Regions from separate parts of the Pseudomonas syringae pv. tomato str. DC3000 genome, predicted to be linked through region 3. Evidence: predicted binding sites of a transcription regulator. Region 3 holds the regulator's gene; each other region holds the start of a gene.
The links. Region 3 encodes sigma-54, which starts transcription at its own class of promoters, with help from an activator protein. Its sites were predicted from a motif close to ANTGGCATNNANNTTGCTNT; they were not measured.

Region 1: the regulator sigma-54 is predicted to act here: its motif matches at 2,473-2,492, upstream of flgB (flagellar basal body rod protein FlgB).
Region 2: the regulator sigma-54 is predicted to act here: its motif matches at 2,653-2,672, upstream of PSPTO_RS04895 (pilin).

The regions. Positions count from the first base shown of each region.
Region 1 covers NC_004578.1:2,111,434-2,115,776, forward strand. Annotated here, with positions in the region: gene PSPTO_RS10035 (IS1182-like element ISPsy6 family transposase) at 1-1,134, shown strand, start outside; gene cynS (cyanase) at 1,311-1,778, shown strand; gene PSPTO_RS10045 (DUF1348 family protein) at 1,789-2,262, shown strand; gene flgB (flagellar basal body rod protein FlgB) at 2,537-2,944, shown strand; gene flgC (flagellar basal body rod protein FlgC) at 2,948-3,388, shown strand; gene flgD (flagellar hook assembly protein FlgD) at 3,404-4,093, shown strand; gene flgE (flagellar hook protein FlgE) at 4,119-4,343, shown strand, end outside.
Region 2 covers NC_004578.1:1,005,471-1,009,813, reverse strand. Annotated here, with positions in the region: gene PSPTO_RS04910 (DUF433 domain-containing protein) at 1-492, opposite strand, end outside; gene gstA (glutathione transferase GstA) at 838-1,458, opposite strand; gene PSPTO_RS04900 (winged helix-turn-helix transcriptional regulator) at 1,616-1,984, shown strand; gene PSPTO_RS04895 (pilin) at 2,180-2,608, opposite strand; gene pilB (type IV-A pilus assembly ATPase PilB) at 2,833-4,343, shown strand, end outside.
Region 3 covers NC_004578.1:5,015,068-5,019,410, reverse strand. Annotated here, with positions in the region: gene ptsN (PTS IIA-like nitrogen regulatory protein PtsN) at 1-294, opposite strand, end outside; gene raiA (ribosome hibernation-promoting factor, HPF/YfiA family) at 306-614, opposite strand; gene PSPTO_RS23070 (RNA polymerase factor sigma-54) at 689-2,182, opposite strand; gene lptB (LPS export ABC transporter ATP-binding protein) at 2,365-3,090, opposite strand; gene lptA (lipopolysaccharide transport periplasmic protein LptA) at 3,091-3,639, opposite strand; gene lptC (LPS export ABC transporter periplasmic protein LptC) at 3,626-4,198, opposite strand; gene PSPTO_RS23050 (KdsC family phosphatase) at 4,207-4,343, opposite strand, start outside.

The DNA.
Region 1 (4,343 bases), 2.9 Mb from region 3:
CGGCTCAAGCCCGACTTCAAGACCATCGCCGACTTTCGCAAGAACAATAAACCCGCCTTCATCGCGACCTGCCGTGCTTTCGTTCGATTTTGTCGCACAGCAGGCTTGATCGCCGGTGAATTGGTGGCCATCGACGGCAGCAAGTTTCAGGCGGTCGCCTCCTCACGGCGTCATGTGAATTTGAAGCAGCTCAAGCGCCAGGAAGAAAAACTGGATAAGCGCATCGCTCAGTATCTGGCCGAGCTGGATGAGGCCGACAAGGCTGAAACCACAGATTCAATTGATCGCAGCGCAATCAAAGCAGCACTGGCACAGCTTGAGGCTCGACAACAGGATAATCAGAGTTGCCAGGCACTGATGCGTTCGATGGGCATCGAGCAGTTCAACACTCATGAAAGCGATGCCCGAATGATGCGCACGGCCAAAGGGCCACGTGTGGCCTACAACGTGCAAACCGTCGTGGACGCCGAGCATTGCCTGATTTTGCATCATGAGGTCACCCAGGATGGCGATGACCGAAAGCAACTGGAGCCGATGGCCAAGGCCGCCAAAGCAGAGTTACAGCAAGATGAGCTGACGGTCACTGCCGATGCCGGCTACTCCAATGGCAAGCAGTTTCAGGCCTGCGAGGATGCTTCGATTACGGCCTATGTACCGCCCAATCGTTCGAAAAACCCTGGCAGTCATGAAGAGCAGCTCTTTGAGCGAAAAGACTTTATCTATGAGGCCGGACACGATCGTTTCCAGTGTCCGGCAGGCAAATGGTTAACGCTAAAACAGCACAACAAAGGTGATCGGATCTATCAGGCTGAGGTCGATGACTGCGCCAACTGCGCGCTGAAAACGCAATGCACTCGAGCCCAGCGCCGTTATGTCTCACGACATGCCCATGAAGAGGCTTTCGAGCGGATGGAGCAAAGAATGCAGGCGCATCCTGAGATGATGGCCAACCGAAGATCCATCGTTGAGCACCCCTTCGGCAACCTCAAGCAATGGCTATTTGGTAATGGCCGTTTCTTGCTGCGACAACTGGAGGGGACAAAAGCTGAAATGGCCTTGGCGGTGAATGCTTATAACCTGAAACGAGCGATTAAAGTGCTCGGTGTGCGCCATCTGATGGCTTTGATGGGCTGAGCGGTCATTTTTTCGTCTGCTGCCAATACAAAACAAAACGCCCCGAACAAGTCGGGGCGTTTGCTTGGGCCTTCATCAGTGTGTTTTCACACAGTCTGTTCGGGTCTCTTTTTTATTTCGGGTTCTGTTGTGGTATTGCTGATGTGTCATTTAGTCAAACCGTCAGAGGATTGGTTATGCCGCACAGCAATATATCCAGTACGCCACGCCAGCAGTTGACCGAACGCGTCTTGCAGGCCAAAGCAGCAAACAATCTGACCTGGGCGTCGCTCGCAGAAGACACGGGGCTGAGCGTGGTGTATGTCACCGCGGCGTTGCTCGGCCAGCATCCGTTGCCGCAAGCAGTTGCCGAGGTGGTCGCCGAGCGTCTCGGGCTGGACCGGGACGCGGTTGTCGAGCTGCAAACCATCCCCTTGCGCGGTCATGTGGAAGACGTTTCCAGTGATCCGACTATCTATCGCTTCCACGAGATGGTTCAGGTTTACGGCACCACGCTGAAGGCATTGGTGCATGAACAGTTCGGCGACGGCATCATCAGTGCCATCAACTTCAAGCTGGACATCAGGAAAGTCGAAGACCCGGAAGGGGGAGAGCGTGCGGTAATAACCCTGGATGGCAAATTCCTGCCCTACAAACCATTTTAAGGACGCTGCTATGACTGACAACGGAAGACCCCCGCTGCCACCCTTTACGCTGGAGACGGCTATCCAGAAAGTCCGCGGCGCCGAAGATGGCTGGAACTCGCGCGATGCGGCGAAAGTTGCGCTGGCCTATACCGAAGACACGTACTGGCGTAACCGCAGCGAATTCGTCAACGGTCGCGATGAGGCGCAGGCTTTTCTCGAGCGTAAGTGGCGCAAGGAACTGGATTACCGATTGATCAAGGAGCTCTGGGCATTCACCGATAACCGCATTGCCGTGCGGTATGCCTATGAATGGCACGATGACTCGGGCAACTGGTTCCGTTCCTATGGTAATGAAAACTGGGAGTTCGCGGCGAACGGCCTCATGCAACGGCGCTTTGCCTGCATCAATGATTTGCCGATCGCCGAGTCCGAGCGCAAATACCGCTGGCCACTGGGGCGGCGACCAGATGATCATCCTGGCTTGAGTGAGCTGGGGCTCTGATCATCGCTACTCGCCTTTTATATGAAGAGACCTCAGGGTCTCTTTTTTATTGGGTTCGACTCAAGGCGCTGCCACACGGCAAACCCATACTGGCAAAAAAACGGCACCCACCTTGCCGCTTTGCCTCTCCACAGCGGAAATGCCTTGCCGCTTTTCTGGCATTGCCGCCTCTGCGCTGTCTGTAACCCTCGCAATCATTGGCTTTTGAAACATGGCACGCCGATTGCTTTGTCAGTAACAACAGAATCAGGTCAACCGGCAAAGGTTTCCCGACATGAGCATCAGCTTCGATAAAGCATTAGGCATACATGAAAAGGCTCTGAACTTCCGGGCTCAGCGTGCAGAGGTGTTGGCCAACAACATTTCCAACGCCGACACCCCGAACTTCAAGGCGCGCGATCTGGAGTTCTCTTCGGTGCTGGCTGCCGAAAACGACAAGGCCCAGAACGGTCATTTCGCGCTGAACAAGACCAACAGCCGCCATATCGAAGCCGAGGGCATGGGGAATGACGATGGCACGCTGATGTACCGCACGCCGTCGCAACCTTCGCTGGACCAGAACACCGTTGACTCGCAGGTCGAGACGGCCAGCTACACCGAGAACGCCATGGGCTTCCAGGCCAGCTTCACACTGCTCAACAGCAAGTTCAAAGGGCTGGTTGCAGCCCTTCGCGGAGAATAATTCATGTCACTAGCCAATGTGTTCAACATTGCCGGTAGCGCCATGAGTGCACAGACCACGCGTCTGAACACTACGGCCAGTAACATCGCCAACGCCGAGACCGTGTCGTCGAGCATGGACCAGACCTATCGCGCCCGTCACCCGGTGTTTGCCACCGTGATGCAGGGTCAGCAGTCCACAGGCGGTTCGTTGTTCCAGGATCAGGGCGAAGCGGGTCAGGGCGTTCAGGTCAACGGCATCATCGAAGACAGTTCCAACCTCGAAGCGCGCTACGAGCCCAATCATCCTTCCGCTGACAAGGACGGGTATGTCTATTACCCCAACGTCAATGTCGTGGAAGAAATGGCCGACATGATTTCTGCCAGCCGGTCTTTCCAGACCAACGCTGAAATCATGAACACCGCTAAATCCATGATGCAGAAGGTTCTGACCCTCGGTCAGTGATAGAAGGCGAACGTTATGGCCGTTGATAGCACCTCAGCAAGCACCGTTTCATCGACATTTCTGGACAAGTTGCAGAACCCCACTGCTACCACGACGAACTCTACCGGCACGCTGGGCAAAGACGCGTTCCTGCAGTTGCTCGTGACCCAGATGAAGAACCAGAACCCGCTGGACCCGCAGGACAACACGCAGTTCGTGGCCCAATTGGCGCAGTTCAGCAGCCTTGAAAGCATGCAGAACCTGACCAAGACAGTTGACACGATTGCCTCCAGTTATCAATCGTCGCAGGCCTTGCAGGCATCGTCGCTGGTCGGCCGCTCGGTCATCATCGATTCGAGCTCCACCACCGTGGATACCACCAAGGGCATGACCGGTTCGATTGTCCTGCCGAGCGCCACTTCGGCGACGAGTGTGAAGGTGTATGACGCGCAATCGAACCTGGTCGACACCGTCGAACTGGGTGCGCAGAAAGCCGGCACCATCAGCTTCGCCTGGGACGGTACCGACGGCGACGGTGCCGCGGTTGCGTCGGGCAACTACACCTTCAAGGCTGAAGGTTCGGTTGACGGCAAGAACACACAGCTTTCGACTTACCTGCCTGCCACGGTCAACAGCGTCACGTTGGGTGTGAATGGTGCAGAAACAATGCTCAATCTGGCCAGCGGCAGTGTTGCCTTGTCCAAAGTTCAAACCATCGGATTGTAGAGCCTACCAGGCGCAGGAGTGAAACATGTCTTTCAATATCGGCCTTAGTGGGCTCTATGCTGCAAACAAAAGTCTCGACGTTACCGGCAACAACATTGCCAACGTTGCAACGACCGGCTTCAAGTCTTCGCGTGCGGAGTTTGCCGACCAGTATGCCCAGTCTATTCGCGGCACGTCCGGGCAAACTAACGTGGGCAGCGGTGTATCGACCGCAGCGGTTTCTCAGCAGTTTTCTCAGGGCAACCTGACA
Region 2 (4,343 bases), 2.4 Mb from region 3:
AGCCAGATAGGAATGGTAAATAGCGGCGGTGTCGATTCCGGTGATTGTCAGTACTGGTTTGCCGAAGTTTCTTGCAGGGTCCAACACCACCGCCTTGCTGCGCTTGACCGGATACCAACGTTTTGCCGACTCTTCACCAGCGTAATCAATGCCCTCATACAGCGACGGGGTGATGACCTGTTTGAAGGCATATTGTCGCTTGACCAGATCCAGCAGCGCCTCGTCGCCGGTTTCGTCCAAAACGGTTGCAAATATATCCCGCCCGTCGGTTTGAAAGCGTCTGCACGTAAACGGATAGCGCTGGCCGAACATCTCTCGGGCTTGTAACGAAGCGCTGCGGATCGCTTGCAAGCTGACGCCATGCTGGCGAAACGCATGGACAAAGCGAATTTCCAGCAGGTCGTGGAAGCCGAGCAGCTTGTCGTCAAGAAATGCAATTTCCGGAGCCCAGAGGCCTGGATGTTCAACCCCTGAGGCGCTGTAGCCAAACATCCATCTACGAATGTCCTTTGCCGGAATGCCGGTGTATGAGGACGCTTGCGAAGCGGTGTACAGCCCAACGCCGAGGAGGCGACTGGGTGATGCGGTGGTGTTCATAGCCCCTCCCTTTATGTGTGGAGTCATCAGGTGGGTGATTCTGGGCTCGAATCGGATATCAATCAACGGGCGTTTTGGTCACCAAAGTGGATTAGGAAGTGGCCTAACGTAAAAGCTGAAACGTCCTACGATGCGACCGCGATAACACCGAGCAATCGAATCAAAACGCCCCCGGCGGAGCACATCCACCGGGGGCGTTATCGTTTCGACAGGTGAGTCTGGCCTGGGTTTTTAGCGGGCTCAGGCCTTATTGAACAGTTCGGGTAAACCTTCCGCTTTCAGTACCGCCTTGACGGATGGACGCGCTTCGACTCGAGCCATGAACGCTTGCAAAGCGGGCAGCGCTTCCAGCGAAATGCCAAAATTGACAGACCAGCGGGTTACCGCGAACAAGTAAGTGTCGGCAACGCTGAAGTCATTACCCAACAGGTAATCACGACCATCCGCCAGCAGGCCATTCAGGTAGGTTTGTTTGGCGATGACCGGGCGCTGGGCGTCGGTGGCATCGGCTCCTTTTGCCAGATAAAAAAGCGGTGTCCATGCCTTGTGATATTCAGCGGCCAGGTAATTGAGTATCTCCTGCAACCTTGCACGCGCCAGCGTTCCATTGGCTGGCACCAGCGTTGGCACGAAGTGGTCGCCCAGGTATTGCAGCACGGCAGCGCCTTCGGTCAGAACAGCACCGTCATCCAACCCCAGCGCAGGAACAGTCCCTTTGGGGTTGATCGCGTAATAGTCTTCGCCGGATTCAAGCGTGTGCTGGCGCAGGTTCACCTTGACCAATTCGTGAGCGACACCCGCTTCGTGCAACACGATGTGAGCGCCGAGCGAGCAGGAACCAGGCGAGTAATAGAGCTTCATAAGGACGATTCTTCCGGTGGTTGAGAATGACCCGATCCTAGCACCCGGATAACTTTTGTATAGCTGGTAACTTAAGGTTACTCTCATTCTCCGGTTACCGTTCTGTAACCTGGTTACGCGCTGGAAACTCGCGATTCGACAAAGGAACACCCCGGTAATGTCATTGAAAATGCGCAAAAGCAAAGTCAACCATCCCGTGCCTGAGTGCGCGGTGGCGGCGTGCATGTGGTTGCTGGGCGGCGTCTGGACTCCAAATCTGCTGTGGAGTTTGAGTGGTGGGCCTCGGCGATTCGGCGAACTGCGCGTCGACATCCCCGGCATTTCGGCAAAGATGCTGTCGGTGCGGCTTAAAGAGATGGAAGAGAAAGGTGTGGTGGTTCGGACGGTGCTGGCGACCTCGCCGCCTTCTGCGGAGTACAGTCTTTCGGAGCTGGGGCTGGAGTTGCTGCCGGCGATTGAGGCGATTGCGAAGATTGCGAAGATTGGGTATCGGTTGAGGTTGAAGGGGGAAGGAGAAAGCAAGTAGAGATGATCTCTTATCAAGTGCGCGCTCCAGTCACGCGGCAAGGCATGTAAACAATTGTCACTTCCATATTAACTGTAAAGTCTTATAAAAAGCCCAACCGTTTAAGATTGGGCTTTTGAATACCACACTAAGAAAAGTCCGCTCAACAGATAGCATTTTACATGCATCTGAAACTCAAAGCTGGATATTCAAAACTTAGTTTTTAACATAGCCATTGGTTACACATGCACCTGTGTAGCTCCAAGTTACCGGAGATCCAGCAGCTGCTATAGCAGGCGTTAGACTACAGGTATCGGTAGTCAGGATACCTTTAAATGCGTTCGGAGTAGCAGTAATAGCAGCGCTGGTGGCAGTTATTTCCATCTTATTGACTGCTCCGGTAGTAGCACCTGAAGGCAATGTTACACCTACTTTAGCTGCAGTGTCACAGTCAGCAACGGTACCTTGTTGAGCAGCGCACACACCCACAGCAGTTTTGACGGAGGCCATTGCAGCCAGAACCTCGGTATACGCAGCTTTTTTTGCGTAGTTCTGATATGACGGAATCGCTACCGCCGCCAAGATACCAACAATCGCAACTACGATCATCAGTTCAATCAGTGTAAAACCTTTTTGTGCATTCATTCTTACTCTCCAAGGCGTCAATTATGTAGTGCCCTGCAAGGATAGAAGCATAGGTCGTGCCAACGTAGCGAAAAGGCGCGTATCCGTCAGAACACCTTTCACACAAAGTTCGATGCGTTCAGAAATCTGCAGAAACTGACAATTTTTGTCACATTCCTCACTGCCATTTGGCAGCACCGCTCGACTGCGCTATAACCCAACCATTGTCCGTGTCTGGTGGTTTTATGACTGATGCTGTCCTCACTGGCTTGGCCAAACAATTGGTCCTCGCCGAGCTCCTTACTGAACCTGTTGCGCAGCAAGCTTATCAACAGGCGCGCCGCGACAAGATTTCGTTGGTGAGCTATCTGGTTCAGAACAAACTGGTCAAAAGCCTGACGCTAGCGGAATTGGCTTCTGATCAGTTCGGCGTTCCGTTCATGGACCTCGCCAGCCTGGACAAGGAAAGCCAGCCAAAGGGGCTGGTCAGCGAGAAGCTGGTCAGACAACACCACGCCCTGCCGCTGTGGCGACGTGGTAACAAGCTGTTTATAGGCATCTCGGACCCGACCAACCATCAGGCGGTCACTGACATACAGTTCAGCACTGGCCTGAATACCGAAGCAATTCTGGTCGAAGATGACAAGCTGACCACTGCGATAGATCGATTCTTTGACAGTGACAGCGGTCTGGGCAACCTGGAAGATGTCGATCTGGGTCTGGATATCGAACCGGCTGATGGCAAGGAAACGTCACTCGCGACGCAGAATGACGCTGACGATGCCCCGGTGGTACGTTTCGTCAACAAAATGCTGTTGGATGCCATCCGGTTAGGATCATCAGACTTGCACTTCGAGCCCTACGAAAAGATCTTTCGCGTGCGCTTGCGTACCGATGGCATTTTGCATGAGGTTGCTAGGCCTCCGATTCATCTGGCAAACCGTATTGCTGCACGCCTGAAAGTCATGGCGAGCCTCGACATTTCGGAGCGACGCAAACCGCAGGACGGCCGGGTCAAGTTGCGGGTGTCCAAAACAAAGGCCATCGATTTTCGTATGAACACCTTGCCCACCCTGTGGGGCGAGAAGATCGTGATGCGGATTCTCGACCCGACCAGTGCGCAGATGGGTATTGATGCTCTGGGCTACGAGCCGGAGCAAAAAGCGTTGTATCTGGAGGCACTGAAACAGCCGCAGGGCATGATTCTTGTGACTGGCCCCACGGGTTCCGGCAAGACCGTTTCTCTGTATACCGGTCTGAACATACTCAATACCGTGGACATCAACATTTCCACAGCCGAAGACCCGGTAGAGATCAACCTGGAAGGCATCAATCAGGTCAACGTGAACCCACGCCAAGGATTGGACTTTTCGCAGGCATTGCGCGCCTTCCTGCGTCAAGATCCCGACGTGATCATGGTCGGCGAGATTCGCGACCTGGAAACCGCCGAAATCGCCATCAAGGCGTCACAGACTGGCCACATGGTGCTGTCCACCCTGCATACCAACAGCGCGGCAGAAACCTTGACGCGACTGCATCATATGGGCGTAGCCGCATTCAACATTGCCACAGCAATCAATCTGATTATTGCGCAACGGCTCGCCCGTAAGCTGTGCAGTCATTGCAAGAAAGAGCTCGATATTCCTCGCGAGACACTGATTCGGGAAGGTTTTCCAGAAGCGAAGATTGGCACTTTCAAGATCTATGGACCGGTGGGCTGCGAGCATTGCAACGGCGGTTACAGAGGCAGGGTCGG
Region 3 (4,343 bases):
CACTGGTGCGCCATCGATAGCATCGAAGTCGATAGGGTTGGCGAGGTGAATGACCGCACTGACGGGTTCGTCACAGCCGGGGAGGCGGCAATGAGGGATGGCAATACCGTTGCCGAAACCGGTCGATCCCAGCTTTTCGCGGGCAACGAGGCTTGTAAACACCGTGTCCGAATCCATGCCCTGTACTTCACGACCGATCAGGTTGGCGATTTCTTCGAGTACACGCTTTTTGCTGCCTCCCGGCACGTTCACGAGCGAACGGCCGGGGGTCAGGATATTTTCAATTAGGATCATTTAAATGGGCGTTAGCGAGCGGCCGCACCTTTGAGGATGCTTTGCTGCTTTTCCTTATGCTTGAGCAATTGTCTGTCGAGCTTGTCAGTGAGCAGGTCGATGGCAGCATACATGTCGTCATGTTCAGCATTGGCAACTACCTCCCCACCGTGGATATGCAGCGTGGCTTCGATCTTCTGCTTGAGCTTTTCGACCGCCATCGTGACCTGCACGTTTGTAATCTTGTCAAAGTGCCCCTCGAGCTTCTTGAGCTTGAGCTCAACGTATTCGCGAAGGGGTTTGGTCACTTCCAGTTGGTGTCCACTGATGTTGACTTGCATACAGTTTTCTCCTTTGCCAGTGCATAAGAGGCAGGCGTGGTGCCTGCCGCTGGGACGCTTTGGCTCGGCCTGCATCACATCAATCGCTTACGCTCACTGGAAGGCGCTATCCCGAGTGACTCGCGGTACTTGGCGACTGTGCGACGGGCTACTTGAATGCCTTGTGCCTCCAGTAAACCAGCGATCTTGCTATCACTCAACGGCTTTTTCTGATTTTCCGCAGCCACCAGTTTTTTGATGATTGCGCGAATTGCCGTGGACGAGCATTCGCCGCCCTCGGAGGTGCTCACGTGGCTCGAGAAGAAGTATTTCAGCTCGTAAATACCGCGTGGGGTGTGCATGAATTTCTGCGTGGTCACCCGCGAGATCGTCGACTCGTGCATGCCTACCGCTTCGGCGATATCGTGCAGGACGAGCGGCTTCATGGCCTCGTCGCCGTACTCGAGGAAACCGCGCTGATGCTCTACGATCTGCGTGGCGACCTTCATCAGCGTTTCGTTGCGGCTCTGCAGGCTCTTGATGAACCAGCGGGCTTCCTGCAACTGGTTGCGCATGAAGGTGTTGTCGGCGCTGGTATCGGCGCGACGCACGAAGCCTGCGTATTGCGGGTTGACGCGCAGACGCGGTACCGACTCCTGATTGAGCTCGACCAGCCAGCGCTCGTTGTCCTTGCGCACGATCACATCAGGGATGACATATTCGGCTTCTGTGGATTCGATTTGCGAACCCGGGCGCGGGTTGAGGCTCTGGACCAGCTCGATGACCTGACGCAGCTCGTCTTCCTTGAGCTTCATGCGGCGCATCAACTGGCCATAGTCACGGCTGCCCAGCAGGTCGATATAGTCGGTGACCAGTCGCTGCGCTTCTGTCAGCCAAGGCGTCTTCGCCGGCAACTGGCGCAATTGCAGCAGCAGGCATTCACTGAGATTGCGCGCGCCGATGCCCGCAGGTTCAAACTGCTGGATGCGGTGCAGTACGGCTTCGATTTCGTCGAGTTCTATGTCCAGTTCCGGGTCGAAAGACTCGAGAATCTCTTCAAGCGTCTCGTCCAGATAGCCCTGATTGTTGATGCAGTCGATCAGCGTGACGGCGACCAGGCGATCCTTGTCGGACATCGGTGCGACGTTCAGTTGCCACAGCAGGTGGCTTTGCAGGCTTTCGCCGGCCGAAGTACGGGTGGTGAAGTCCCACTCGTCATCATCGTTGCTGGGCAGGCTGCTGGCGCTGGTCTGGTAGACATCTTCCCAGGCAGTATCGACCGGCAGTTCATTGGGAATGCGCTCGCTCCATTCGCCGTCCTCGAGGTTGTCCACGGTAGGCGCGGATTCCTGGTAGGTCGGTTCCTGAACGTCGGGGTTGGGCTTTTGTTCGATGTTGTCGGCAAGCGGGTCGGAGTTGTCGAAGTCGTCGCCTTCTTCCTGCCGTTCCAGCATAGGGTTTGACTCCAGCGCCTCCTGAATCTCCTGCTGGAGGTCCAGAGTGGAAAGCTGAAGTAAGCGGATTGCCTGTTGCAGCTGCGGTGTCATCGTCAGCTGCTGGCCCATTCTCAAGACTAGCGATGGTTTCATGGCAGGGGCTAAACACCTTATTCGCCGGCGCGCACGCGCCATCTACTACAGGCGCCGGGGCGCCAACTTAAGCAAATTATATGCCTGAAACCTGTGCCTTTGCCTAGAGTGGTATGACAAATAAAATATTGTCAACACACTGCATGGGCATCAATCGGCCGCGAAGCGCAAAGGGCAGCCGATTAAAGGCGGAATTCGTGACCGAGGTAGACCTCTTTCACCAGTTGATTCGCCAGAATGGTCTCGGAGTCGCCTTCTGCGATCAGTTGCCCATCGTTGACGATGTAGGCGGTTTCGCAGATGTCCAGCGTTTCACGGACGTTGTGGTCTGTGATCAGTACGCCGATACCCTTGGCCTTGAGATGGTGAATGATCTGCTTGATATCACCCACCGAAATCGGGTCGACGCCTGCGAACGGTTCGTCCAGCAGGATGAACTTGGGCGACGTGGCCAGCGCACGGGCAATCTCCACACGGCGACGCTCACCACCCGACAGGCTCATGCCCAGGTTGTCGCGAATGTGGGTGATGTGAAACTCCTGCAGGAGACTTTCCAGCTCCTTGCGGCGAGCCCCGGCGTCGAGTTCCTTGCGGGTTTCGAGAATCGCCATGATGTTGTCGGACACCGACAGCTTGCGGAAGATCGAGGCTTCCTGCGGCAGATAGCCAATACCGGCGCGTGCGCGGCCGTGCATGGGCTGGTGGCTGATGTCCAGATCGTCAATCAGCACGCGACCCTGATCAGCCTGGACCAGACCCACGATCATGTAGAAGCACGTGGTCTTGCCGGCGCCGTTGGGGCCCAGCAAGCCGACGATCTGGCCGCTGTCGATGGAGATACTCACATCGCGTACGACCTGTCGGCTCTTGTAGCTTTTAGCCAGATGCTGGGCTTTGAGCGTTGCCATTTACGGGGCCTTCTGCGGTTGATCGGTTTTCTTTTTCGGCTGGATGACCATGTCGATACGCGGACGTGGTGTGGTCACCTTGGCGCCGCCATTGGCCCGGCCGGCGCTGACGACCTGCCTGACGGTGTCATAGACGATTTTCTCGCCTTCTGACGTGTTGCCGTCATTGACGACCTTGGCCTTGTCGATCAGGACAATACGGTCCTGCCCGGCGTAATACTGAATGGTGATGGCGTATGCCTGCACGATCGGTTTGTCCACGGCAGGCTTCTGCTCGTAGTAGGCCAGGTTGCCGACCGAGGTAAACACATCGACTTCGCCCTGGGCATTACGAGTGATCGTCACGGTGTTGCCGGTGATTTTCATCGAGCCCTGGGTGATGATGACGTTACCTTTGTAGGTCGCCACGCCTTTCTTGTCATCGAGCTGAGCATCGTCAGACTGGATGTGGATCGGCTGATCACGGTCATTTGGCAGGGACCAGGCGCTCGCGCTTCCCAGTGCCGCGCTCAGGCCGAGCAATAAAGGAAGAGTTTTAACGAGCCTCATACTGTCCTCTTACGTTGGACAGCAGGTCCATCCTGCTGTCTTTCAAATACGCTTTCATTCCCTTGGCCGTAGTGACACCGCCCGCGCCGTCGATTCTAACGTCTTGGTCGGTCTGCGCATATTCCTTCTGCGGGAATACAGTCATGCGGCTGCTGGTAATGATAGTTGTGCGTTGTTTCTCATCGGTGCGTTCGACGCGAACATCGTCGATCAGCTCAACCTGGTCACCCGCAGACGAAACTTCGCCTCTTTTGCTTGTCACGTGCCAGGGGAACTCGCCGCCACGGTACATGTGCAGGTTGGGGGTGGTCAGCAGGCTCACGTCTGTGGCCATCACATGCTCTACCTTATCGGCAGTCATGTCGTACTGAAGTGTGCCGTCCGGCAGATACTGCACGCTGCGCGTGTTGATCGCATAGTAGTCGATGACCGTGTCGTCAACGGATGAAATGGGTCTATCCATAAAACTTTCCGGGCTGATGTTCCAATAGCCGACGGCCGCCAGCAGCACCGCCAGTACCCCGAAAAGCAGGAACTTCCGAATTTTTTTAGTGAACATAATGGCTTCTATAAATAGGCGGAGTGAGCCGCTTCAAGGTTGCCTTGCGCACTCAGAATCAGTTCGCAGAACTCGCGTGCAGCGCCTTCGCCGCCTCGCGCTCTGGTTATTCCGTGTGCATGCTCGCGTACAAAGCTTGCTGCAT